Regions from separate parts of the Candidatus Pantoea soli genome, predicted to be linked through region 1. Evidence: predicted binding sites of a transcription regulator. Region 1 holds the regulator's gene; the other holds the start of a gene.
The links. Region 1 encodes LexA, which represses DNA repair genes until DNA is damaged. Its sites were predicted from a motif close to TNCTGTATGTACATACAGNA; they were not measured.
Positions count from the first base shown of each region.

Region 2: a site for LexA is predicted at 2,604-2,623, ahead of sulA (SOS-induced cell division inhibitor SulA). Genes of this name have one in related genera too.

Region 1 is NZ_CP032702.1:310,671-317,949, forward strand. Features, by position in the region: gene D8B20_RS01370 (UTRA domain-containing protein) at 1-361, shown strand, start outside; gene psiE (phosphate-starvation-inducible protein PsiE) at 433-843, shown strand; gene ubiC (chorismate lyase) at 936-1,454, shown strand; gene ubiA (4-hydroxybenzoate octaprenyltransferase) at 1,478-2,344, shown strand; gene plsB (glycerol-3-phosphate 1-O-acyltransferase PlsB) at 2,456-4,879, opposite strand; gene D8B20_RS01395 (diacylglycerol kinase) at 5,007-5,375, shown strand; gene lexA (transcriptional repressor LexA) at 5,481-6,095, shown strand; gene dinF (MATE family efflux transporter DinF) at 6,235-7,279, shown strand, end outside.
Region 2 is NZ_CP032702.1:1,397,396-1,404,674, reverse strand. Features, by position in the region: gene yccS (YccS family putative transporter) at 1-1,795, shown strand, start outside; gene D8B20_RS06445 (TfoX/Sxy family DNA transformation protein) at 1,792-2,421, opposite strand; gene sulA (SOS-induced cell division inhibitor SulA) at 2,644-3,135, shown strand; gene ompA (porin OmpA) at 3,485-4,555, shown strand; gene matP (macrodomain Ter protein MatP) at 4,661-5,128, opposite strand; gene D8B20_RS06425 (AAA family ATPase) at 5,182-7,044, shown strand; gene fabA (bifunctional 3-hydroxydecanoyl-ACP dehydratase/trans-2-decenoyl-ACP isomerase) at 7,112-7,279, shown strand, end outside.

The sequences.
Region 1 (7,279 bases):
GCAGCTGCAGGAAGGAGATACGGTTTACCGCATCCGCCGGTTGCGCCGCATTGACGGGCGCGCAGTGCTGTATGTTGAGCACTACCTGAATCCCGCCTGCTTTCCCGGCTTGTTAGCCGAAGACCTTACGTGCTCGCTGACCGACCTCTACGATCAGCGCTATGGCATTCGTTACGGCGGGGCACGTTTTACCATCCTGCCGGGGCCGCTACCGCCGCGTGCTGCGCCCGCCCTGAACGTGGCCAGCGGCACGCCGGGTCTGTTGATTACGCGCATCAATCGTGACCAGCATAACCGGGTGATTGATTGCGACTGCGAATTCTGGCGCTACGACGCGCTGTGTGTGGCGGTTGAGGTGTGATGTATTGTGATTCAGATCACATTACAGCATGATAGCGCCTGACGGTTTCCGTAACGAAAGGCGCAGTAAAAATGACAACAAAATCAACGGCTGGACAGTTTATCGCGACGGTCCTGCAGTGGGTACTGAATATCGGCCTGATGATACTGGCGGTTATTCTGGTGGTGTTTCTCGGCAAAGAGACCATCCATCTGGCCAATGTGCTGTTCAGCACCGGTGAGCAGGCTTCGTCTTACCTGCTGATTGAAGGCATTGTGATCTATTTTCTCTATTTCGAATTTATTGCGCTGATTGTGAAGTATTTCCAGTCGGGCTATCACTTCCCACTGCGCTATTTTGTCTACATCGGCATCACGGCGATCATCCGCCTGATTATCGTCGACCATAAAAATCCGTTCGATACGCTCTGTTATGCGGGCGCGATCCTGATACTGGTAGTGACGCTGTGGCTGGCGAACAGCAACCGGCTGAAGCGCGAGTAGCCACCCGCCTGCCGGGCCGGTGGCACAACCGGTCGTGCTACGTTCATGCGGGTGCGTTACACTAGGGCAACTTTTTTTCCGGAGATGCCCTGATGTCGCACGACGCACTGCGCCAGCTTCGCGCACTGCACTGGCTGCCTGCCGCTTCCCCCTTACTTTCGCCGGCTGTGCTCGACTGGCTGCTGGAAGAGGATTCCATGACGCGCCGCTTTGAGCAGCATTGTCAGCAGGTGACGGTAAAGCTGCTGCGCGAAGCATTTGTACCGGCTGCTGACATTCCGGCAGAGGCGGCATTTTTACCGGCGGATGCCCGCTTCTGGCTGCGTGAAATTGTATTATGCGGCGATGGCGAACCCTGGCTGATTGGCCGCACGGTGGTGCCGGAAAGTACGCTGAACGGCCCGGAGCAGATGCTGCAGCACCTGGGGACGCGCCCGCTGGGTCGCTATCTGTTCTCCTCTTCCACACTGACCCGTGATTTCATTGAGCCTGGCCAGATTGAGGCATTATGGGGCCGGCGCTCGCGTCTGCGCCTCTCCGGCAAACCCCTGTTACTGACCGAACTGTTTTTACCGGCATCGCCGCTGTATCGCTCATCAGAGCAAGGATAAGACTCGTGCAAAAAACACTGACTATGAGCAAGTGGCAGGCTTACAGCCGCCTGATGCGCATCGATAAACCAATTGGGACGTTGTTGCTGATGTGGCCGACGCTGTGGGCGCTGTGGCTTTCCGGCATGGCGGTACCGCCGCTCTCCGTGCTGCTGGTCTTTGTGCTGGGGGTGTTTGTGATGCGCGCCGCAGGCTGTGTCATCAACGATTACGCCGATCGCAAGGTTGACGGGCACGTCAAACGCACCGCATCGCGGCCGCTGGCGAGTGGCGCAGTATCAGAGAAAGAGGCAAAGCTGCTGTTTGTGGTGCTGGGGCTGGTGGCCTTTGCGCTGGTGCTGACCATGAACCGCATGACGATTCTGCTCTCCTTTATTGGCCTGGCGCTGGCCTGGGTTTATCCCTTTATGAAGCGCTATACGCACCTGCCGCAGGTGGTGCTGGGGGCAGCTTTTGGCTGGGCAATTCCGATGGCCTGGGCAGCGGTTAGTGAGTCCTTACCTCTGGTGTGCTGGCTGGTGTTCTTTGCCAACATCTGCTGGACAGTGGCTTACGATACGCAATATGCCATGGTGGACAGGGATGACGATGTGAAAATCGGGGTTAAATCCACCGCCATTCTGTTTGGTCGCTTCGACAAACTAATTATCGGCCTGCTGCAGCTTGCCACGCTGGGACTGATGGCGCTCACCGGGCTGATTCTGCATCTTAACGGGGCATTTTACTGGTCGCTGCTGGTGGCAGGCGGGCTGTTTGTCTACCAGCAGAAGCTGATTGCGCAGCGCAACCGCGAGCAGTGCTTCCAGGGCTTTCTCAACAATAACTTTGTCGGGCTGGTGCTGTTTATCGGCGTGGCGCTGAATACACAGCCGTTTATCGATCTGTTTTGATCGGGCCTGGCCGCCGCGCCAGTCTGAGCGGGTCAGCGTGATAAGCCGGCCGCATCAGAGACGATAAAAAAAGGGCGACCTGACGGTCGCCCTGCGTGTTTCTGCCAGCGGCTATTCGTGTGCCACCGCTGTTTCGATGGTCAGGCGTACATCGCTGGTGACCAGCTCCGCCAGCATCTGCCACATCATATTGGTGCGTTCCCCATCAGCATCACCCGAATCGCTGATATAGCCTTCGTCACGCAGTGACAGTACCAGAGTGGTGAAGACTGCTTTATCGAAGAACTCCGGCGCGTTGATGCCGTGCAGCACTGACAGGCGCTGAGCCAGCGTGCGGCTCTCTTTCTCCAGCGTCCCGCGATTGATGGTCGGTTTCGCGCTGAGTACCGCAAACGTGATGGCGAAACGCTGCAGCGTTTCACGGATACCGGCGGCCAGCAGCTGCAGCGTACGATAACGTGACGCGCATATCTTCAGCCGGCCTTCCTGCTGCGACACCAGCCCCTGACGCGCCATTTCGGCACAGAGTGCATTCAGCAGCGCAGGCAGTTCGCTGCTGTCCCAGCGCAGGAACAGCTCACTTTTCAGCAGCGGATAGACCAGACTGACCTGACGCAGTAACTCGGCCTCGCTGATTTCGCGGTGCTGCTGCACAATCGCGGCAATCAGGGAAGGCATCACCAGCATGTGATGAATGTTGTTGCGGTAATAAGTCATCAGTACTGCCTGCTCGCGCGGCAGAATGATGATATCGCCAATGCTGTCCTGCTCGGTTTCAAACTTGTTCATGCCCATGGCGTGATCGAGCAGCGCTTCTGCGCTCAACGCCGGCACGGTAGATTCCGGCGAATAAGGCACGTTGCGCAGCAGCTGCGTGTAGCACTCCAGCTGCTCAATCAGCTGTTCCCGCGTCAGTGAACGCTGACGTGACGCCAGCAGCGCGGTCACGCACAGGTTCATGGCGTTTGCCGCTCCCGCTTCATTGATGCGCACCATCAGACGGCCGGCAATGTCATTTACGACAGGTGTCATCCACGCCGGACGCTGCGGGTCAATGGGATCGATGGCGTCACGCCATTCCGGAACGTGCTTGTTCAGGTAGTTCACCAGCGGCAGGGGTTCGCCGAAGTTAACATAGCCCTGACCGAGGTTGCGCAGCTTGCGCAGCCCGCGCACCATCTGCATGAACCCTTCTTTTTCTTTGGCCGCACCGCGCAGCTCTTTGGCATAGGTGCCCACTTCCATCACATGCTCATAGCCAATATAGATAGGGACGAAAGTGATAGGGCGGCTGCCGCCGCGCAGCAGCGCCTGCAGCGTCATCGACAGGGTGCCGGTTTTCGGATCGAGCAGACGCCCGGTGCGTGAACGGCCCCCTTCGACAAAATACTCCACCGAATAACCGCGGCTGAACAGCTCGCCCAGGTATTCGCGGAATACCGTAGAATAGAGTTTGTTGCCTTTGAAGGTGCGGCGAATAAAGAACGCGCCAAGGCGGCGGAAAATCGGGCCGGCGGGCCAGAAGTTCAGGTTAATCCCGGCGGCAATGTGCGGCGGCACCAGTCCCTGGTGATACAGCACATAGGAGAGCAGCAGGTAGTCCATGTGGCTGCGGTGACAGGGCACATAGACGATTTCATGGCCGTCCTGCGCCAGCTGGCGCACGCGCTCGCCACCGTTGACGTTGATGCCCTGATAAAGTCGGCTCCACAGCCAGCCCATGACCCGATCCGTTACGCGAATCGCTTCATAGGAGAAGTCCGCTGCCACTTCTTCCATCATTTCAACGGCGTTCTGCTGCGCTTTCTCATGCGAAATCTTCTTGCTGCGCGCTTCATCTTCTACCGCTTTTTCAATCGCTTTGGACTGCAGCAGCTTATTGAATAGATCCTGACGCGCCGGCAGACGCGGGCCCACCGCCGCCAGCCGCTGACGGGCAAAATGAATACGCGCCACGCGTGCCAGTTTCTGCGCAATCGACTTATCCGTACCGTGTTCGGTCGCCATCTGGCGCAGGGAAACGGTTGGCGAGAAGCGCACAAAGCTGTCGCGGCCGTGCCATAAAATGGCGAAGAACTTCTGTACCCCATTCAGAATGCGCAGATGAGGCGTCTCTTCGCCCTGCACCTCACGCCCTGGCGCACGGCCGAACATCACGGCCACCGGCAGCATCTGCACATCCAGCCCGGGGTTACTGCGATGCAAATCCAGATAGTCGTGGAACAGCTTTACCGACTCCGGATTGGCGACAAAATAGGGGAATACGCGCGGACCGTCGTGAATAAACACATGACGCGGCAGCAGCGCACCATCGATCTCCAGCGGCGCCAGCGGATCGGGCAGATCGAGTTTCAGACATTGAGCGCGCAGCGTCAGCAGATCTGCCTTTGAATCATAAGGCAAAACATACATCACCGGGCGGGTCGGATCGATGCCGTGTTCTGAAATCGGATCGGTCGGAATGACCTTACTTTTTACCAAAATAGAGAGTGGTAAATTCAACAATTTGTAATAGAGTTTACGCCAACCTGACATAGACAACTTGAAGCCTCTTGTTAGCAAAGCGCGGCAAGCATACCAGAAAGTGCAGCGAAGATCTGTGGCCTGACCATTTCGCGCTGCCCAGACATTGACGTCAAAACCACTTAAGGGTTCCACATACATGGCAAATAACGTCACCGGTATTCAGAGAATTGTAAAAGCAGCCGGTTACTCGTGGCAGGGGCTGCGTGCAGCCTGGCAGCATGAAGCTGCGTTTCGCCAGGAGGCTATCGCTGTGCTGGTTGCCATTGTCATCGCCTGCTGGCTGGACGTGGAAGCGATAACGCGCGTGCTGCTGATTGGTTCTGTCGTACTGGTGATGATTGTAGAAATCCTTAACAGCGCCATTGAAGCCGTAGTGGACCGTATCGGCCAGGAGCGGCATCCGCTGGCAGGCCGTGCGAAAGATATGGGCTCTGCGGCGGTTCTGCTGGCCATTCTACTGGCGCTGTTTGTCTGGATCACGCTGCTCTGGTCGCATTTGCGATAAACATTCCGGATTCATCAAACCGCTGATTTTTCCCCCGGTTTCGGTTTTCATTTCGCCAATACCTGTATATACTCACAGCGACTGTATAAACAACCAGGGGGCGGGATGAAAGCGTTAACCAGCAGGCAGCAACAGGTCTATGATCTGATTCGCGACCATATTAATCAGACGGGCATGCCGCCAACGCGTGCTGAAATTGCTTCGCAACTCGGCTTCCGCTCGCCGAATGCTGCCGAAGAGCACCTTAAAGCCCTGGCGCGTAAAGGCGTCATTGAAATTGTCTCTGGTGCGTCACGCGGCATTCGCCTGCTGATGGAAGAAGAGGTCAGCGAAGGCCTGCCGCTGATCGGTCGCGTCGCTGCCGGTGAGCCTCTGCTGGCGCAGGAGCACATCGAAACGCACTATCAGGTGGATGCAAACCTGTTCAAACCTTCGGCGGATTTCCTGCTACGCGTCAGCGGCATGTCGATGAAAGATATCGGTATTATGGATGGCGATCTGCTCGCTGTGCATAAAACCCAGGAAGTGCGTAACGGCCAGGTTGTCGTGGCGCGCATTGACGACGAAGTCACCGTAAAACGCTGGAAGAAGCAGGGCTCCATTGTGCAGCTGCTGCCGGAGAACAGCGATTTCCAGCCCATCGTCGTGGATACCCGTGAACAGTCGCTGACGGTCGAAGGCCTTGCCGTAGGTATTGTGCGTAACGGTGAGTGGCTCTGATCGTCACGTTGCAGTAATCCCCCCGCTGTGGCAGCACGCGTGTGCTGCCCGCAGTCTGCCTTTTTACGCCTCCTGAACCCCTCTGTGCAGCCTTATGCGCTATCAGCAGGCTGACGATCGTCAACAAGGGAATGCGCTGATGCGGCTGTTTTCCTCCTCCGATAAAGCACTGTGGCGGCTGGCGCTGCCGATGATCCTGTCGAATATCACCGTCCCGCTGCTGGGTGTGGCAGACACTGCCGTTATCGGCCATCTCGACAGTCCGGTTTATCTGGGTGGCGTCGCCACCGGCACCACCGCGACCAGTTTTATTTTTATGCTGCTGCTGTTCCTGCGCATGAGCACCACCGGGCTTACCGCTCAGGCGCTGGGCGCCGGCGATAAATCTGCGCTGGCCCGGTCGCTGGTGCAGCCGCTGCTGATTGCACTGCTTGCCGGGATGGTGCTGATGCTGCTGCGCCTGCCGGCCAGTAGGCTGGCAACCCTGCTGATGGGCGGCAGCGCGGAAGTGCAGCAGCAGGCACAAATCTTTATGCATATTCGCTGGCTGAGCGCTCCCGCCACGCTGGCAAATATGGTGATCCTGGGCTGGCTGCTGGGCGTGCAGTATGCGCGTGCGCCGGTGGTGCTGCTGATTGTCGGCAATCTGGTGAACATCCTGCTCGATCTGCTGCTGGTGCTGCACCTGCACTGGGGCGTAGCTGGCACCGCCGCCGCCACGGCGCTGGCGGAGTATGTCACGCTGGCAGTGGGTCTCTGGATGGTCGTCCGCGTGCTGGCCCTGCGCGGGATCACCTTTAGCCTGCTGAAACGCAGCTGGCGCGGCGATGCCGGCCGGTTGTTCCGGCTTAACCGTGACATTATGCTGCGCTCGCTAATGCTGCAGATCTGCTTTGCTTCGCTCACCATGCTGGGCGCGCGTATCGGGCCAGAAGTGGTGGCGGTTAACGCCGTCTTACTGATGTTTCTGACGTTTACCGCCTATGCGCTTGACGGTTTCGCTTACGCCGTGGAAGCCTGCTCGGGTGAGGCCACCGGTGCGCGCGATCGTGAGCGTTTACTGGCTGTCTGGCAGGCCGCCTGTCGTCAGGCGGGCATCGTCGCTCTGCTGTTTGCCGCTATTTATGCCTGCAGCGGCGCGCAGATTGTGGCCCTGCTGACCTCCCTTACCTCGCTGCGCGAAA
Region 2 (7,279 bases), 1.1 Mb from region 1:
CGCCACCATTGCCTTTGGCGCACTGTTGATCGCCGTGTATACCATGCTGGGCATCGGCCTGTTTCCGCAGTGGTGGATGCAGCCGGTGTTACTGCTGGTGGGCGCGCTCTGGTATAACCTGCTGACCTTTATCGGGCATCTGATGTTTCCGGTGCGTCCGGTACAGGAACAGCTGGCCGCCAGTTTCTCCCAGCTGGCGCGCTATCTGGAGGCCAAAGCCAGCCTGTTCGACCCGGATGGCGAAGAGCAGGATGATGCGGCGCTGATCGGTACCGCAATGGCCAACAGCCAGCTGGTGGCGCAGCTTAACCTGACCAAAAGCACTATTCAGAGCCGGCTGCGCGGCGATCGCGGCTCCCGCAGCACGCGGCGCAGCCTGCACTACTATTTCGTGGCGCAGGATATTCATGAACGCGCCAGCTCTTCACACCTGCAATACCATTTGCTGCGTAACGACTGGCGTTACAACGAAGTCCTGTTTCGCTTTCAGCGCCTGCTGAATATGCAGGCCCAGGCATGCCGGCAGCTGGCAGAAAATCTGCTGCTGCGCCAGCGCTGGCATCATGACAGCCGCTTTGAGCGCAGCTTTACCCGGCTGGAAAGTACGCTGCAGCGCCTGCAGCAGCACGATCCTGATGCCGCTCATCTGCGTCCGCTGTTCTGGCTACTGCGCAACCTGCGCGCTATTGATGCACAGCTGGCGTCTATTGAATCCGAGCAAATGCTGGCCGATCCGCTGACCTCTGGCGATATCCATCTTTCGCGTGAAGGACTGAGCGGCTGGGCTGACGTGCGCCTGCGGCTCAGCCGCCATCTGAGCCCGACTTCAGCACTGTTTCGTCATGCCGTGCGCATGTCGCTGGTGCTGTGTACCGGCTATGCCTTTATCCAGCTGACCGGCCTGCATCGCGGCTACTGGATTTTGCTGACCAGCCTGTTTGTCTGTCAGCCTAACTATCACGCCACGCGACGCCGGCTGGCGCTGCGTATTGGCGGTACGCTGGCGGGTATCGCTATTGGCCTGCCGGTGCTGTGGCTGGTGCCTTCCACAGAAGGACAGTTAATCCTGATTGTGCTGAGCGGCGTACTGTTTTTTGCCTTCCGGCAGATTCAGTATGCGCAGGCGACGCTGTTTATCACCCTGCTGGTACTCCTCTGTTTTAACCTGCTGGGCGAAGGCTTTGATGTTGCCCTGCCGCGCGTGGTGGATACGCTGCTGGGTTGCGGACTCGCCTGGCTGGCGGTGGCCTTTGTCTGGCCGGACTGGCGCTTCCGTCAGCTGACGCAGGTTGCTGACCGCACGCTGAATGCAAACTGCCGCTATCTGGATGCCATCATGGAGCAGTATCATCAGGGCAAAGATAATCGCCTCGCCTATCGCGTAGCCCGTCGTGACGCCCATAACGCTGACGCGGAGCTGGCCTCAGTGGTATCAAACATGAGCAGTGAGAACAGATTGCAGCCCTCGCTGCGCGAAAATGCCTTTCGCCTGCTGTGCCTGAACCATTCGTTCCTTAGTTATGTCTCTGCTCTGGGTGCACACCGCGATCGGCTGCCGGAAGGAGAACTGCTGCGCCTGCTGGACGATGCCGTCTGCTTTGTCGAGGATGTCCTGCAGATAGAGCGTGTCAGTGAAGCGCAGGCCGATGCCATGCAGCAGCAGCTGGTACAGCGCCTGAGCGAGCTGAAAAGCAGCACGGAAGCGCAGGCGCCGCTGATTATCCAGCAGCTGGGCTTGCTGATTGCCCTGTTACCGGAGATTGCGCGCCTGCGCCGTACCCTTGCGCGCGGCTAGCGCCGCAGTCGCTCCGCCGCCGCGTGCTGGCGGAGCGTTTCCCGATACCAGGCGCTGAGTTCTTCCCTGACCGCCACCGGCAGCGCGGCTTCATGGTGCCCCAGGATGGCGCCTTCCAGCGCCAGCAGCGTTTTCAGGCCGATATCTTTATTGACTGTGCGCAGCCTGAGCCAGCTTTGGCGCGAGCCGGTTTCACACAGCAACCGTACTGATGAAATCCCCACTTTATGCAGCATCAGCTCCATGCGCAGGCTGAGATTGGGCAGATCTTTCAGCCGTATCAGGACATGTCTGGTAGCCGCTTCGTCCTGTGCGGCACGCAGCGAACTGGCGGATAGCCTGAGCAGCTGATCCGGGTCCTGCCACAGCTGTGAATCCACCTTGTAGTAGCTTAGCGTGACAGGCAAGCCGCGCTTGCGGTAGATGAGAGGTTCCATCGGCCGTTGCGCGGCATAATGCTGCAGCGCTTCGCTGGCGCGCAGATAGAGTGCGTCCTCGTTGATATAGGCAAACACCACCTTCTCAACCGCCAGCGCATAGCCGCCAAACTGGGTACGGGATTCAATTTTGCCCAGCGCTGCCAGCTGGGCTTTTGACTGCTCGACTACCGGATTACTTCTCTTCATAACGCCCCCTTGTTCTGATTCCTTCCGCGGGAAATTTCCTATAAAAGCTCAGGTATTCATCTGGTTAGAAGATAGAAAAAAGGATTTAGCTGTTCAATGAATAAAAACAGGCGCGCCGGATCTTGTGCCGATTTTGCGAGGCGTTTTCAGAAATTGAGGTTGATCTTTATCCAGGAAGCCAGTACTGTACATCCATACAGTTCATTACTGAGTGATTAAATTATGCGTACTCATTTCTCTGGCTCTGCTGACCGTTCTCACCGTTTCGCTGCATCGGGCTTAACACCGTCTTCGCTGGGTGGAATCACAGAATTACGCTACAGCGAACAACCGGGTATGATGCAGCTGTTGCTGTTACCGGTGCTGAAGCAGCTGAGCACGCAGTCACGCTGGCAGCTGTGGCTGACCCCGGCGCATAAACTGAACCGGAGCTGGATGCAGCAGTCAGGGTTGCCGCTGGAAAAGAGTATGCATATCACGGAATCGGAGCGTTTCAGCACCGTAGAAAGTATGGTGAAAGCGTTGCGCACCGGAAACTATAGCGTGGTGCTGGCATGGATCCCTTACGAACTGAACGATACTGAGCGTCAGGAACTGGAACTGGCTGCTGCAGAAGGCGAAGCGCTGGGATTGATCATGCGTCCCCAGGAATCTGTTCGCGCGTTGTCGAGACAACCCGATGCGACAAAAATTCCATCTGATTTGTTTCATTAAGTAAAACCAGGAATTTTCTCACGCGTTTTTTCACGGAAGTTGCTGCTAAGCCACTGATTCTTTTCCCGCCAGCTTTGACAAGGGGTTAGCCGCTTTTTCCGATTCAGGCAGCGAAGATTTTGCCACGCCATTTGTTAAAATGTGTGTATAAATCCCTGTTTTTTTATCCTGCGACCTCACATCATACTTGTAAGTTTCCAATCTCGTTGTAGACTTTACCTCGCCAGGGTGCTCAATAACCTCCGTTTTTTCGGTAGAGTCATAAGCGAGCGTTCAGACCCGGCGAAGGATTACAACCAAGAGCAACGATTTTTGCTCATTGCCTATTTGGATGATAACGAGGCGCAAAATGAAAAAGACAGCTATCGCAATTGCAGTGGCACTGGCTGGCTTCGCTACCGTAGCGCAGGCCGCTCCTAAAGATAACACCTGGTATACCGGTGCTAAACTGGGCTGGTCTCAGTACCATGACACGGGTTACTACGGTAACGGTTATGAGAACAACAACGGTCCAACTCACGAATCTCAGCTGGGTGCAGGTGCCTTCGGTGGTTACCAGGCTAACCCATACCTGGGCTTCGAACTGGGCTATGACTGGCTGGGCCGCATGCCAAACAAAGGCAGCGTGACCAACGGCGCATTCAAAGCACAGGGCGTTCAGCTGGCAGCGAAACTGAGCTACCCAATCAATGACGATCTGGACGTGTACACCCGTCTGGGCGGCATGGTATGGCGTGCTGATTCTACTCAGACCAACCCAACCAACGGCCGTATCAGCAACCACGACACCGGCGTTTCTCCGCTGGCCGCTGTTGGTGTTGAATACGCACTGACCAAGAACTGGGCTACCCGCCTGGACTACCAGTGGGTTAACAACATCGGTGACGCAGCGACCGTGGGCGCGCGTCCGGACAACGGCATGCTGAGCGTCGGCGTTTCTTACCGTTTCGGTCAGGATGAAGAAGCAGCACCTGTTGTTGCTCCAGCACCAGCACCGGCTCCGGTTGTTGAAACCAAGCGCTTTACTCTGAAGTCTGACGTTCTGTTCACCTTCAACAAAGCAACCCTGAAGCCAGAAGGCCAGCAGGCTCTGGATCAGCTGTACAGCCAGCTGAGCTCAATGGATCCGAAAGACGGTTCTGTTGTAGTTCTGGGCTTCACCGACCGTATCGGTTCTGAGCAGTACAACCAGAAACTGTCTGAGAAGCGCGCACAGTCTGTTGTCGATTACCTGGTTTCTAAAGGTATCCCGTCTAACAAGATCTCTGCACGTGGTATGGGCGAATCTAACCCGGTTACCGGCAACACCTGTGACAGCGTGAAAGGCCGTAATGCCCTGATCGACTGCCTGGCGCCAGACCGTCGCGTTGAAATCGACGTGAAAGGTATCAAAGACGTTGTAACTCAGCCACAGGCTTAAGTTATCACGCAGTAAAAAACCCCGCTTCGGCGGGGTTTTTTGTTTGTGCTGTTTCGTGCTCAACCGGCATATTGCCGGGTCATTATCGGGCGGTAAAACAGGCCGTCAGCCGTTGTCAGCTTCGCCTTTGCCCAGAATCGCCTGCAGGTCCTGCTTCAGCGTTGACATCTGACTGGCGTATTTCTCTTTACGCTCTGCATCTTCAATCAGCTGGACTATGGTCTCCGAAAGCGTGCAGTGACGTCGCTGTGCCAGACCAGCCAGACGCTGCCAGACCAGATATTCCAGATCGATGGATTTTTTACGCGTGTGCTGGTGTTCCGCATTGAAATGGCGCTTACGGCGGGCGCGGATAGTCTGCTTCAGGCGGTTTTCCAGATCCGGATGAATGTGCTGAGCAATCCATTCCCCGACGTCCGTCGGACGGTTCTCCATGGCCAGCAGCGCGTCTACCGCCGCCTGTGCCGCGCTCAGTTCGAGATGTCGGGTGATCAGCTCACCTTCCCGATGCTTTTTCACCAGGTATTTCCACTTCCATCCACTTTCAAGATTTTCGAGTTGCTGGTATTTCATCGGAATCTCATCGTGATCACGTAACGAACTAAGAATAACAGCTTTTTTCCCGGATGCAGCAAGGAAAAACATGTTGCGGCTGTCACAGTTCGGCTCAGAACTCCGCCGTGCTTAACCGGGTTGAATCCTGTATAATCGCGCTTTTACTGAATAAGACTAATGCGAATATTTTGACCAGCACTCAACTTACGTGGCAAGCCCTGCAACCGGATAGCACCCGCTACCAGTCCATTTTTTCAACCGTCTCCCTGGAAGAGTGCGATAGTCTTGCCGCGGTTCAGCCGCGTCTGCTGAATGCGCTGGCGCATTTACACCATCAAACGCAGGGTTTCCCGCTACTGCTGCTGCGCAGTCAGGAGAACAGCGATTATCTCGCCTGTATCGCGGCCGCCGCTCAGCGCTTCCAGCCTGAAGAAATCGCCCTTTACGGCGGTGACTACCATATTATGGGCGATACGGTGACCCTGCTGCCGCCAACGGATGCGGCTCGCCCGTTTACCAGCCAGGGCGGCGTGCATTTTGCCGACTGGATTGAGACCGAACAGCTGTTTGGCTGCGTGCGACAGTATAAAGATCGCATCCAGCTTGAACCTGGTCTGCTACACCGTGCTAACGGCGGCACCCTGATCCTTTCCATTAATACCTTGCTGGCACAGCCGCTGCTCTGGCTGCGTCTGCGTAAAGCCGTGGAACAGGGCCGGTTTGAGTGGTTTTCGCAGGATGAACGCCAGCCACTGCCGGTGACGGTGCCTCCTCTGCCACTGCAGCTTCGCCTGGTACTGTGTGGCGATCGTGATGCGCTGGCCAGCTTCCAGGAGCTGGACGTTGAAGCGCATGAAATGGCGCTGTACAGCGAGTTTGAAGAAAACCTGCAGGTGCTGGACGAAGAGGAAATGACCGCCTGGTGCCAGTGGACGCTGACGCAGGCCGAACAGGCCGGTTTAGCAAAGCCCGAAGCCGATTTCTGGCCGGTGCTGATCAACGAAGCGGTCCGTATGACCGGCGATCAGGACACGTTGCCGCTCTGCCCGCGCTGGCTGCGCCGTCAGCTGCAGGAAGCCGCGCTGCACGGTGAGCAAATCGATGCCGCCGCGCTGAAAGAGGCGCTGGAAACGCGCCAGTGGCGTGAAAGCTTCCTGATGGATCGGATGCGCGATGAGATCCTGCTTAATCAAATCATGATCGAAACAGAAGGCGAAGTGGTTGGTCAGATCAACGGCCTTTCTGTGATTGAATTCCCGGGCCATCCCCGTCCGTGGGGCGAGCCGTCGCGTATCACCTGTGTGGTGCATCCAGGCGATGGCGAATTCACGGATGTTGAGCGCAAAGCGGAGCTGGGCGGCAACATTCACGCCAAAGGCATGATGATCATGCAGGCTTATCTGATTGCAGAGCTGGAGCTGGACCAGCAGCTGCCGTTTTCGGCTTCGCTGGTCTTTGAACAATCTTACTCTGAAGTAGACGGCGACAGCGCGTCACTGGCTGAGCTGTGCGCCCTGATCAGTGCGCTGGCCAATCAGCCGCTTACACAACAGATTGCCGTCACCGGTTCCGTTGACCAGTTCGGTAACGTGCAGCCCGTCGGTGGGTTGAATGAAAAAATTGAAGGTTTCTTCCACATTTGCCAGTCGCGCGAACTGACCGGTAAGCAGGGTGTGATTCTGCCTGCCAGCAACGTGCGTCATCTCAGCCTCAGTCAGGAGGTGACCGACGCGGTTGAACAGGGTCAGTTCCACATCTGGGCCATTGAACGCGTGGATGAAGCGCTGCCGCTGTTAACCGGCATCGCCTGGCAGAGCGAAAGCGGTGAGTCGCTGCTGAACACCATTCAGGAGCGTATTACACAGCTGAACCAGCAGGATGCCCGCCCGCGTCCGTGGCCATTACGCTGGCTTAACTGGTTTAACCACAGCTGATAGCATTGCCCAGCGTACAACTGTTCGCTAATATTCGGGCTTCACTACAAGAAGGCATATTGAGAACATGGTAGATAAACGCGAATCCTATAGCAAAGAAGACCTGGTTGCCTCAGGGCGCGGCGAACTGTTTGGCGAAAATGGTCCCCCGCTGCCATCCGACAACATGTTGATGATGGACCGCGTGGTCAAAATGACCGAAGACGGTGGCAAATTCGATAAAGGCTTTGTCGAA